Regions from separate parts of the Amycolatopsis sp. cmx-11-51 genome, predicted to be linked through region 1. Evidence: predicted binding sites of a transcription regulator. Region 1 holds the regulator's gene; each other region holds the start of a gene.
The links. The regulator HspR, encoded in region 1, represses chaperone genes until heat shock. The targets are predictions, from matches to a motif close to ANNTTGAGTNNNNNNNACTCAANNT.

Region 1 (3,252 bases):
ACCACCGGACCACGAACTACGAGTACTACATCGGCGGCACCAGGATCGCCAACATCAGCGGGAACAACTCCGCGCCGAAGGACCCGACGTCCCACACGGTGAGCTTGAACGGCTTCAGCGGCCGCCAGAAGGTGCTCGCCATCTGGAACATCGCGGATACGCCGATGGCCTTCTACAGCTGCATCGACCTGCAGATCGGCGGCGGCAACCCGCCGACCAGCACCAGCAACCCGCCCACCACCAGCAACCCGCCCACGACGTCGAACCCGCCGACCAGCACCAGCAACCCGCCCGCGGGCGGCACCTGGGCGGCCGGGACGGCGTACGCGGTCGGCAGCACGGTCACCTACGGCGGCGCGAGCTACCGGTGCCAGCTGGCGCATACGGCGATCCAGGGCTGGGAACCGCCGAACACACCCGCGCTGTGGACGCGCCAGTGAGGCTCGGCCTGATACTCGTCGCCGGTCTCGTGGCCCTCGCGGGCTGCGGGACCGGTGATGGCTCACCCAGCACCGCCGGCGCCCCGATCTCCCCGCTCCCCCAGTCGGCGACGGGTGCCCCGGCGTCCGCGGAGTACAACGACGCCGACGTGATGTTCCTGCAGATGATGATCGCCCACAACGCACAGGGTGTGGAGATCGTCAAGCTGGTGCACGCCAAACAGGCGCAGCAACCGCAGCTCAAGGATCTCGCGGCGGCCATCGAGGCGACGCAGCAGACCGAGACCACCGACATGCGGAACTGGCTGAAGTCCTGGGGCAAACCCGAGACGGGCTCGATGGATCCGCACGCGCACCACCATCACGGCGGCGACGGGCTCACGGACAAAGGCCTGCTCGACGCCTTGTCCAAAAAGGACGGCAAGGAGTTCACCCTCGACTTCGCCGACATCTTCGTCGCACACCAGCACAACGGGGTCGCGCTGGCGAGGACCGAGCTGAAGGACGGCAAGAACCCGGAGTCGAAGGCGTTGGCCCAGCGGATCATGGACTCGCGCACCGGCGAGGTCCAGCAGATCCGGACACTGGTCCCCGGCTGACGACCGCGTTTAGTCCTCTAGTTGCGATTCTTCGCAACTAGAGGACTAATTGCGTTTTTTGGGCTTCCACACCACGAGTGCCGTCTGCTGGCGCAGCGGGACGAGGTCCTTGCGGTAGGAGGCATGCACGGCCGCCGCCGTCTGTTCGGCGGAGACGTACGCGGCCGTGAGTTCTTCCGTCAGCTCGCCGATCCGCGCACGAAGCGCGTCGACCTGGTTCTCCAGCTCGATAATCCGCTTGATGCCCGCGAGGTTGACACCGTCGGACTGGGACAGTCGCTGCACTTCACGCAGCAACGCGATGTCCCGCATGGAGTAACGACGTCCACCACCGGAGGTCCGGCCCGGCGACACGAGACCCTGGCGGTCGTAGGACCGCAGGGTCTGCGCGTGCAGGCCGGACAGCTGCGCCGCCACCGAGATGACGAACACCGGGGTGTCCTCGTCCGCACCGTCGTGCGGCAGCCCGCCGAACATCGTGCTCACCTGCCTTCGAGAAGTTCGGTGATCTCCGGTCGCGGGTCGTGCTCGGACATGGCCTCCGCGTAGGCCTCCAAGGCCTCACGGGCCTTGTCGTCCAATTTGGACGGAATGGCCGCCTGCAGGGTGACCAGCAGATCGCCCTGTGCGCCGTCCCGTTTGGCGATTCCCTTGCCGCGCACGCGAAGCACGCGGCCACTGGCCGTACCTTGCGGCACCTTCAGCGAGACCTTGCCCTCGAGCGTCGGCACGGTGATCGTGCCGCCGAGGGCCAGTTCCGCGAAGGACACCGGCACGGTGATCGTCAGGTCGAGGCCCTGCCGCCCGAACACCGGATGCGGCGCGACGTGCACGCGGACGTACAGATCGCCCGGCTGCGCGCCGCCGCGGCCCGGTTCACCCTGGCCGGCGAGCCGGATCCGCTGGTCGTCGGCGACGCCCGGCGGGATCCGCACGGTCAGCGTGCGGGTGCGGGTGCTGACGCCCTCGCCCGCGCATTCCGGGCAGGGGTCGTCGATGATCGTGCCGCGGCCGCGGCAGTCGCGGCACGGCTCGGAGAACGCGAACGCGCCCTGGCTCCGGCTGACCAGCCCGCTGCCCTGACAGTTCGAACACGTCCTCGGGGTGGTCCCCGGCTTCGCGCCGTTCCCGCCGCAGGTGGAACAGGTCGCCGGGCTCGACAGCCGCAGTGGCAGGGTCGCGCCCTTGACCGCCTCGGTGAAGTCGATCCGGACGTCGGTCTCCACGTCCGCGCCGCGCTGCGGCCGGTTCGCGGTGGCACCGGCGGCGCCGCCACGACGGCCGAAGAGGCCGCCGAGGATGTCGCCGAGCCCGCCGAAACCGGCCTGTTGCTGACCACCCGACTGGCCGAAGATGTCGCCGACGTCGAATCCGCCGCCACCGGCGCCGCCACCCGGGAAGCCGAAGCCACCGGGACCACCGGAGCCGAAGAGGCGCCGGGCCTCGTCGTACTCCTTGCGCTTGGACGTGTCGGAAAGAACGCCGTAAGCCTCGGAGACCGCCTTGAACTTCTTCTCCGCCTCCGCGTTGCCCGCGTTGGCGTCGGGGTGGTTCTCCTTGGCCAGCTTGCGATAGGCCTTCTTGATCTCGTCCGCGGTGGCGTCGGAGGAGACGCCCAGCTCACGGTAGAAGTCCTTACCGATCCATTCCCGTGCACTCATCGAACGTCTCCTCCTTTCACGCCGTATCGCCGATCAGCGATTGTTCTCATCGAAGAGCTCGCCGTCGAGCGGCAGCTCGCCACCGACGGGCGGGTCGACCGGAGCGGCCTGCACCTCCGGTGCGGGGGCCGCGCCGGGCTCGTGGTCGGTGACCCCGACCAACGCCGCGCGAAGCACGCGCTCGCCGAAGCGGTAACCGCGGCGCATGACCGTGGTGACCGTCGGGCCCGCGACGTCCGGCGAGGTGCTGTGCTGGACGGCCTCGTGCACGCTCGGGTCGAAGGCCTCACCCTCAGCACCGAACGGCTCGAGACCCGACCGCTGCAGGCTCCCGACCAGCTTCTCGCCGACCGCCTTGAAGGCACCCGTCAGATCGCCGTGCTGCTCCGCGCGCTCGAGGTCGTCGAGCAGCGGGAGCAGGTCACCGACGACCGCCGCCTTCGCGGCGGCGACGACCTGCTCACGGTCGCGGTCCACGCGCTTGCGGTAGTTGGCGTACTCCGCCTGGAGACGCTGGAGGTCGGCGGTGCGTTCCGCCAGCTCCTTCTCCAG
Region 2 (3,252 bases), on a different contig from region 1:
TCGGCCGCGCCGGCGCCGTCGTCCCCCGTTGCCGAAAAGGCCCCGACTGGAACACCGTGTGGCGAGGTCACCGGGTTTCAGAGCGCGAAGAACAAGGTCGTCGCCCACGGGAAGACCGACTGCGCCGAAGCGACGCAGGTGCTCACGGACTACTTCGCCAAGCTGACCCCCGCCGAAGCCGCTTCGCCGCAGGGCCCCGGGCCGGTCGTCATCGGCGCGTGGACGTGCGGGAGCGGACCGAACGATCCGGTGACGAGTTGCTCCACGGAGGACGAGCGGCAGATCGAAGCGACCCGGCTCTGAGCACCCCGGCGGCGTCACTCCTCGCGACGCTGCCGGGCCTTGTCCAGCCGGTGGAGCACGGCCCCGACGACCACCAGGCCCAGCAGGAACAGCCCCAGCAGACCGTTCAGCGACACGCTCCAGATCAGTGAGGACCTCGAACTGTAGGCGAATCCGTCGCCGACGAAGACCTTGTCGCCTTCAGTGGTCTTGCCGCCTTCGATCCTGCCGCCTCCCGTACGCCCGTCGTCGAACCGCCACTTCCCGGCACAGTAGGGCGTCTGCCCGCCGACCGCGGATCCCTCCGCGGTGCACCCCGAGATTTCGGTGATCGTGACGTCCTCGCCGGTGCTCAGTTCACGGACATCGGAGCCGAAGAACCCCCAGACGAACCCGAAGAGAACGAGGAACGGGATCGCGAACTGCAAAACCTGCGAAAGAACCCCGGAATTCGATGGTTTCTCCGGCACGGAATTCCTTTCCTCGAATCACTGGAGCGCCAGCAGGACTTCCCGGTCGAGATTGCCGACGAGAAGGTACTTCGGCTGATACCCGGCCGGAACCACGAAACAGACGAGACCCGCGGTGCCGTCGAAAGCATCCGGAGCGCCCGCGCAGTCCTTGACCCGTTGCGGGGCACCGTGCTCGTCGGCTGACAGCTCCAAAGCCGTGTCGCCCAGCCTGGACGCCTCCATTTGCAAGGTGAGGACCCGGAACCCGCTCAGCCACGCCTCGGCTCCTTCTGGCGGCTCCGGTCGGCTGTCGAGTACACGCACGGCCGACTCCCCCGACACCGCGGTCTGTCCCTTGCCGATCACCGGTGGCGGCCCCCAGGCCTCGCGGCGATGCTCCCACAGGTTCGGAACGGGATCGGCCGCCTCGCGGTACGCCGTCCCGCCGAAACCGAGCGGTGCCAGCACGACATAGGCGGCGAAGGCGAACCCGGCCAGGAACGACAGCGACTTACGCACGGTCACCGGCCTCGCCACGAGGAACGCCACGACGACCCCGAGCACCACGAGCGCTCCGCCGATCGACATCGCCGTGATCTTCTCCCCCGGATGGTGGGCTTCCACCACGGCGTCCGCGCCACGGACGGACAGCACCCGGTCCGTCAGCGAGGAAAGCCGCACGATCACCGGCTCCGCGAGGCCGAACGTCTCGGCCGTCGGCAGCTCGAGCGCACGGCCGTTTTCCGTGACGGCCATGATCTCGTAAGTGGTGTGCGGGCCGTTCTGTCCTTCGGTGGTCTTGGAATCCGACACAGAGACCACCGCGCGTAAATCGTACCTTCCGGCCAGCCCCTCGGCCGTCCATCTCCCGGCGAAAGCCGCGATGGATCCCAGCACGATTCCGATCGCGAGCAGAACGGCCACCCCTTGACTTTTCCGCGACTGTTCCGGAAAGGTCACCACCCCCTTGTTCCGCCACTTCAGTCTATTCTCCGGAGCGGTCGAACGGCACGGGATTTGTACCTACACGACCGTTTCCGTAACCATTTCGCTTCTTCGCCCGTCGTCGGCGGGCATACGGACCCCCTTGCCGAACCAGGTAAGAGTCGTCTAGACTCAAACCATGCTCACCAGGGACGACGCCGTGACGACGATCGAGGACGCGGTCGACGCGGCCACTCTGTTCGCCCACCACCGCTACCGCGATCTGGCGGCCGTCCTCCACCCCGACCGGAATCCCGGCGACCCTCGAGCCCATAAGGCGGCCGCCACCCTCAATCGCTTCTATGCCGATTGGAAGCAATCCCGGCACCAAACCGTCACCACCGCGACGGCGGCTTATCCGTTGACCCGGCCGCACGCGGTGGGCAGCATCGCGACGACCTATCGCACCACCAGCCCTCACCTGGTCAAAATCGTGCGCGATCCGGCGCTCAACCCGCTGATCCACGCCGAGTGGGCGGCGTTGCGCACGCTCGACGGCTTCACCGAACGGCACCGCTGGCTGCGCCCGTACTATCCACGCCTGATCGACACCTCGGGCCCGGTGGCGCGGGGCGACCGCGCGTTCAGCGTCCTCGACCCGCTCGTCGACGGGTTCACCACCCTCGCCGACATCGCGAAAGCCTTCCCGGACGGGCTCGACGGCCGCGACTACGCCTGGATGCACCGGCGCCTGCTGCGCGCCGTGGCGGGCGCGCACCGCGCGGGTGTCGTCCACGGCCACCTCACCGCGGACAACGTGCTGGTCCACCCCGAGCGACACGGCATCGTCCTGGCAGGCTGGTCCTTCGCCGTCGAGGAAGGTGTGCTCCCGCTGGCGGCGGACAAGTCCATCGACTACCCGCCGGAGGTCCACAAAGGACTGCCGATGACCGCGGCCACCGACGTCCACATGCTGCACAGATTGATGCTTTCGCTGCTGGCACCACGGGAAACCCGTCAACGCGAGTTTGCAACGTGGTGCACCCAGGAAGCCCCGGGACAGCGGCCCGACGCCGCTGATCTGCTCGACGAGTACGACAACCTGCTCGCCGAGCTGTACGGCCCCCGCACCTTCCGATCCTTCACCATCCCCGAGACAGGAGCCTGACCATGGGACACGGACACTGGGACGACAACGCCTACGCCGCCGCGAAGACTTTCCGCGCGGCCAAGGGGGAGGACGACTTCGGCTACAGCGCCGGTCTCCGCAAGAAGCCCGCTTCCGCATGGAAGGCGGCGGCAGCGCTCAACCCGGCTAACGCCGTCCGGGAGTGCCGGGATTCGGCCGACCACGCCGATTCGACGCCGATCGCGGTGCTGTTCGACGTCACCGGCTCGATGCGCCGGGTGCCCCGGATCATGCAGGGCAAGCTCGGCAAACTGCACGGCCTGCTGAAACGCCGGGGTTACCTGGCCGACCCGCAGGTCCTCTTCGGTGCGATCGGCGACGCCGACAGCGACCGGGTGCCGTTGCAGATCGGGCAGTTCGAGTCGGACAACCGGATGGACGAGCAGCTGCGCACGATCTTCCTCG
Region 3 (3,252 bases), 860 kb from region 1:
ACAGCCCGGTCGAGCCGGACTCGGGATCCGCCAGCGACGCCTCGATGTAGAGGACGTCACCACCGGCGCCGGTCACGGCCAGACCGGTCGCGACGCCGGGGGTCGACGTGCGCTGCGTCGACGCGGGCAGTGAGGACTCCGGCAGGTGCCGCGGGCGGCCGAGGTAGGTCTCGAGCCCGTCGGCGTCGATGGTCAGCGGCAGCTCGACCTCGTCCAGCGCGACCTTGGTCGCCACCTTGCGCAGCACCTTCGCGATGGTCCGGTTCGCGTTGCGCACCCCGGCTTCCCGCGTGTACTCGGCGGCGATGCGGCTGAACGCGTCGTCGGTCAGCGTGACGTCGTCCTTGACGAGGCCCGCGCGGTTCAGCTCGCGGGGGAGCAGGTGGTCGCGGGCGATGGTGACCTTCTCGTGCTCGGTGTAGCCGTCGAGGGTGACCAGCTCCATCCGGTCCAGCAGCGGACCGGGGATGGTTTCGAGCGCGTTCGCCGTCGCGAGGAACACGACGTCGGACAGGTCCAGCTCGACCTCGAGGTAGTGGTCGCGGAACGTGTGGTTCTGTTCCGGGTCCAGCACCTCCAGCAGTGCCGCCGTCGGATCGCCGCGGTAGTCGGCGCCGACCTTGTCGATCTCGTCGAGCAGCACGACCGGGTTCATCGAGCCCGCTTCCTTGATGGCGCGGACGATCCGGCCGGGCAGCGCGCCGACGTAGGTGCGGCGGTGACCGCGGATCTCGGCCTCGTCACGGATGCCGCCGAGCGCGACGCGGACGAACTCGCGGCCCATCGCCTTCGCCACGGACTCGCCGAGCGACGTCTTGCCGACTCCGGGAGGGCCGGCGAGCGCGAGCACCGTGCCAGCCCCTCGCCCACCACCACCCTCAACGGAGCTTCGCCCTGCCTCGATCCCGCGGCGTCCGCCGACCGGGCCGAGACCCGACTCCGCGCGGCGCTTGCGGACGGCCAAGTACTCGATGATGCGTTCCTTCACGTCGTCGAGACCGGCGTGATCGGCGTCGAGGATCTTGCGCGCGGCGGCGATGTCGTGGACGTCGGTGGTGCGGTTGTTCCACGGCAGCTCGAGGACGGTGTCCAGCCACGTGCGGATCCAGCCGCCCTCGGGGGACTGGTCGGACGTCCGCTCCAGTTTGTCCACTTCGGACAGTGCGGCCTTCTTGACGGCGTCCGGCAGTTCGGCGCCCTCGACGCGGGCGCGGTAGTCGTCGTCGTTGGCGGTGCCGTCGAGTTCGCCCAGCTCCTTGCGGATCGCTTCGAGCTGGCGGCGCAGCAGGAACTCCTTCTGCTGCTTCTCCATGCCCTCCTGGACGTCCTTGCGGATGGTGTCGGTGACCTCGAGCTCGGCCAGCTGCTCGCGGCTCCACTCGAGGGCCTTTTCGAGCCGTGCCGAAACATCGAGCGTGGAAAGCAGCTCGAGCTTCTGCTCGGTCGTCAGGTAGGACGAGTTGCCCGCGAGGTCGGCGAGCGCGGACGGGTCCTCGACCTCCTGGACCGCGTCGATCATCTGCCAGCCGCCACGCTGCTGGAGGATCGCGAGGACGACGCTCTTGTACTCGGTCGCGAGCTTCGCGGAATTGTCGTCGGTGGTCTCGGTGGCGACCTCGACGTGAACCCAGCGGGCGGCACCGGGGCCGTCGGCGATCCGGCCGACGACGGCGCGGCGGGTACCACGCAGCAGCACCGCGGTCTTGCCACCGGGCACGCGGCCGATGCGCTCGACGGTCGCGATGGTGCCGAGCTCGGCGTACTCGCCGTGGACACGGGGAACGATCAGCACCTCGGCCTTGCTGGCCGCGCCGGACCGGATCCCCGGGAAGGAAGTCTGGGCAGGGGTGTTGGCCTGGGCGGACTCCACCGCGGCGCGCGTCTCCGTGTCGGCGAGGTCGAGCGGGACGATCATGCCCGGCAGCACGACGTCGTCATCGAGCGGGAGGACGGGCAGGAGGCGGTTGTCGGTCATCTGTGCACTCCTCGGTTAGTTGAGTCTGCCTAGCTCAACTCTCCGATCGACCCGTTTGTTTCCTTCTCGCGTTCGCCGTCAGCGATACCCACCCCTCCGACCTCCGTGCCCCAACGCGGCACGGTTAGCCCGCGAAAGGCGACGCGTCGCCCCTGGAGGTCGGACCTTTGAAGCGATCAAGCGTCACTAAGGCCCCCTTAGAGACGTAGAACGTCGCCACGGGGCCCTCAGGCCATCCGCTCCCCGGTCCTCCGACGTCTACGACCCAACGCGTGACACTTAGCCCGCTAAAGGCGACGCGTCGCGGTCAGAGGTCGGAGGTCAGGGGTGGGTGGCGACACCGCACCAGGCGAATGGCCGGGCGCCTTCCTCGTCTCGCCGCAGTTCTCGCACCGGCCGCCAGTCGGGCAGGTTGACGACGCCGGGTTCCAGCAGCGGCCAGTCCCCGAAGAGGGGCTCGATCTCTTCGCGGTCCCGCATCCACACGGGGTTGCTCGTCTTCCGGTACTGCTCGACCATCCAGCGGAGTCCGTCGGCGTCCTCGCCGGTCTGGCCCCCGAAGCTCATGTGCGACAGTCCCAGCCAGCTGCCCGGCGCCAGCGCGTTCCGGTAGGTCGCGACCAGCGCTGGCGGATCGTCGTGCGGCCCGGCGAAGTGCAGCACGGCCATCATCATCAGGCACACCGGCTGCGAGAAGTCGATCAGCCGCAGCGTCTCCGGATGCCGCAGGACGTCCTTGGGCCGCCGCATGTCCGCATGGACGATCCCGGCCCAGTCGGTCGCCTTATGCCGTTCGAGGATCAGTTCCGCGTGCGCCACCGCCACTGGCTCGTAGTCGACGTACACGACCTTCGCCGTATCGCCCGGCTCCAGTTCCTCTTCGACGATCTCGTGCACGTTCCCGGCGGTCGGGACACCGGAGCCCAGATCGACGAACTGCCGGATCCCGGCGTTCAGCGCCGCGCGCACGACGCGGTTCATGAACTCGCGGTTGTGCCGCGCGCCCGGTTTGACCCACCGCCACTGCCGTTCCAACGCGCGGGCGAACTCACGGTCGACGGCCCAGTTGTGAGTCCCGCCGAGGAACCAGTCGTAGATCCTCGCCGCGGACGGCTTTTCGGTGTCGACCCCGGTCGGCGCCACCGGGGCCGCGTCATCGTCCCTGGTCACAGAAACCCCCTGATCCTCGACGATCAGCCTAGCGGGGTCAGGGCACCGCCGGCCGCCGCTGCCAGTACGTCCAGAGCGGCCGGTAGCCCTGCGCGTACCAGAACGGC

Region 2: a site for HspR is predicted at 1,833-1,857, ahead of ACM6LU_RS17945 (adenylate cyclase). Genes of this name have one in related genera too.
Region 3: a site for HspR is predicted at 1,992-2,016, ahead of lon (endopeptidase La). Genes of this name have one in related genera too.

What each region holds. Positions count from the first base shown of each region.
Region 1 is NZ_JADNQO010000001.1:1,435,106-1,438,357, reverse strand. It holds gene ACM6LU_RS07265 (lytic polysaccharide monooxygenase) at 1-440, shown strand, start outside; gene ACM6LU_RS07260 (DUF305 domain-containing protein) at 425-1,039, shown strand; gene ACM6LU_RS07255 (heat shock protein transcriptional repressor HspR) at 1,085-1,516, opposite strand; gene dnaJ (molecular chaperone DnaJ) at 1,522-2,700, opposite strand; gene grpE (nucleotide exchange factor GrpE) at 2,734-3,252, opposite strand, start outside.
Region 2 is NZ_JADNQO010000004.1:304,904-308,155, reverse strand. It holds gene ACM6LU_RS17960 (hypothetical protein) at 1-303, shown strand, start outside; gene ACM6LU_RS17955 (hypothetical protein) at 318-752, opposite strand; gene ACM6LU_RS17950 (hypothetical protein) at 771-1,658, opposite strand; gene ACM6LU_RS17945 (adenylate cyclase) at 1,858-2,826, shown strand; gene ACM6LU_RS17940 (hypothetical protein) at 2,829-3,252, shown strand, end outside.
Region 3 is NZ_JADNQO010000001.1:574,547-577,798, reverse strand. It holds gene lon (endopeptidase La) at 1-1,975, opposite strand, end outside; gene ACM6LU_RS02835 (SAM-dependent methyltransferase) at 2,297-3,145, opposite strand; gene ACM6LU_RS02830 (GNAT family N-acetyltransferase) at 3,183-3,252, opposite strand, start outside.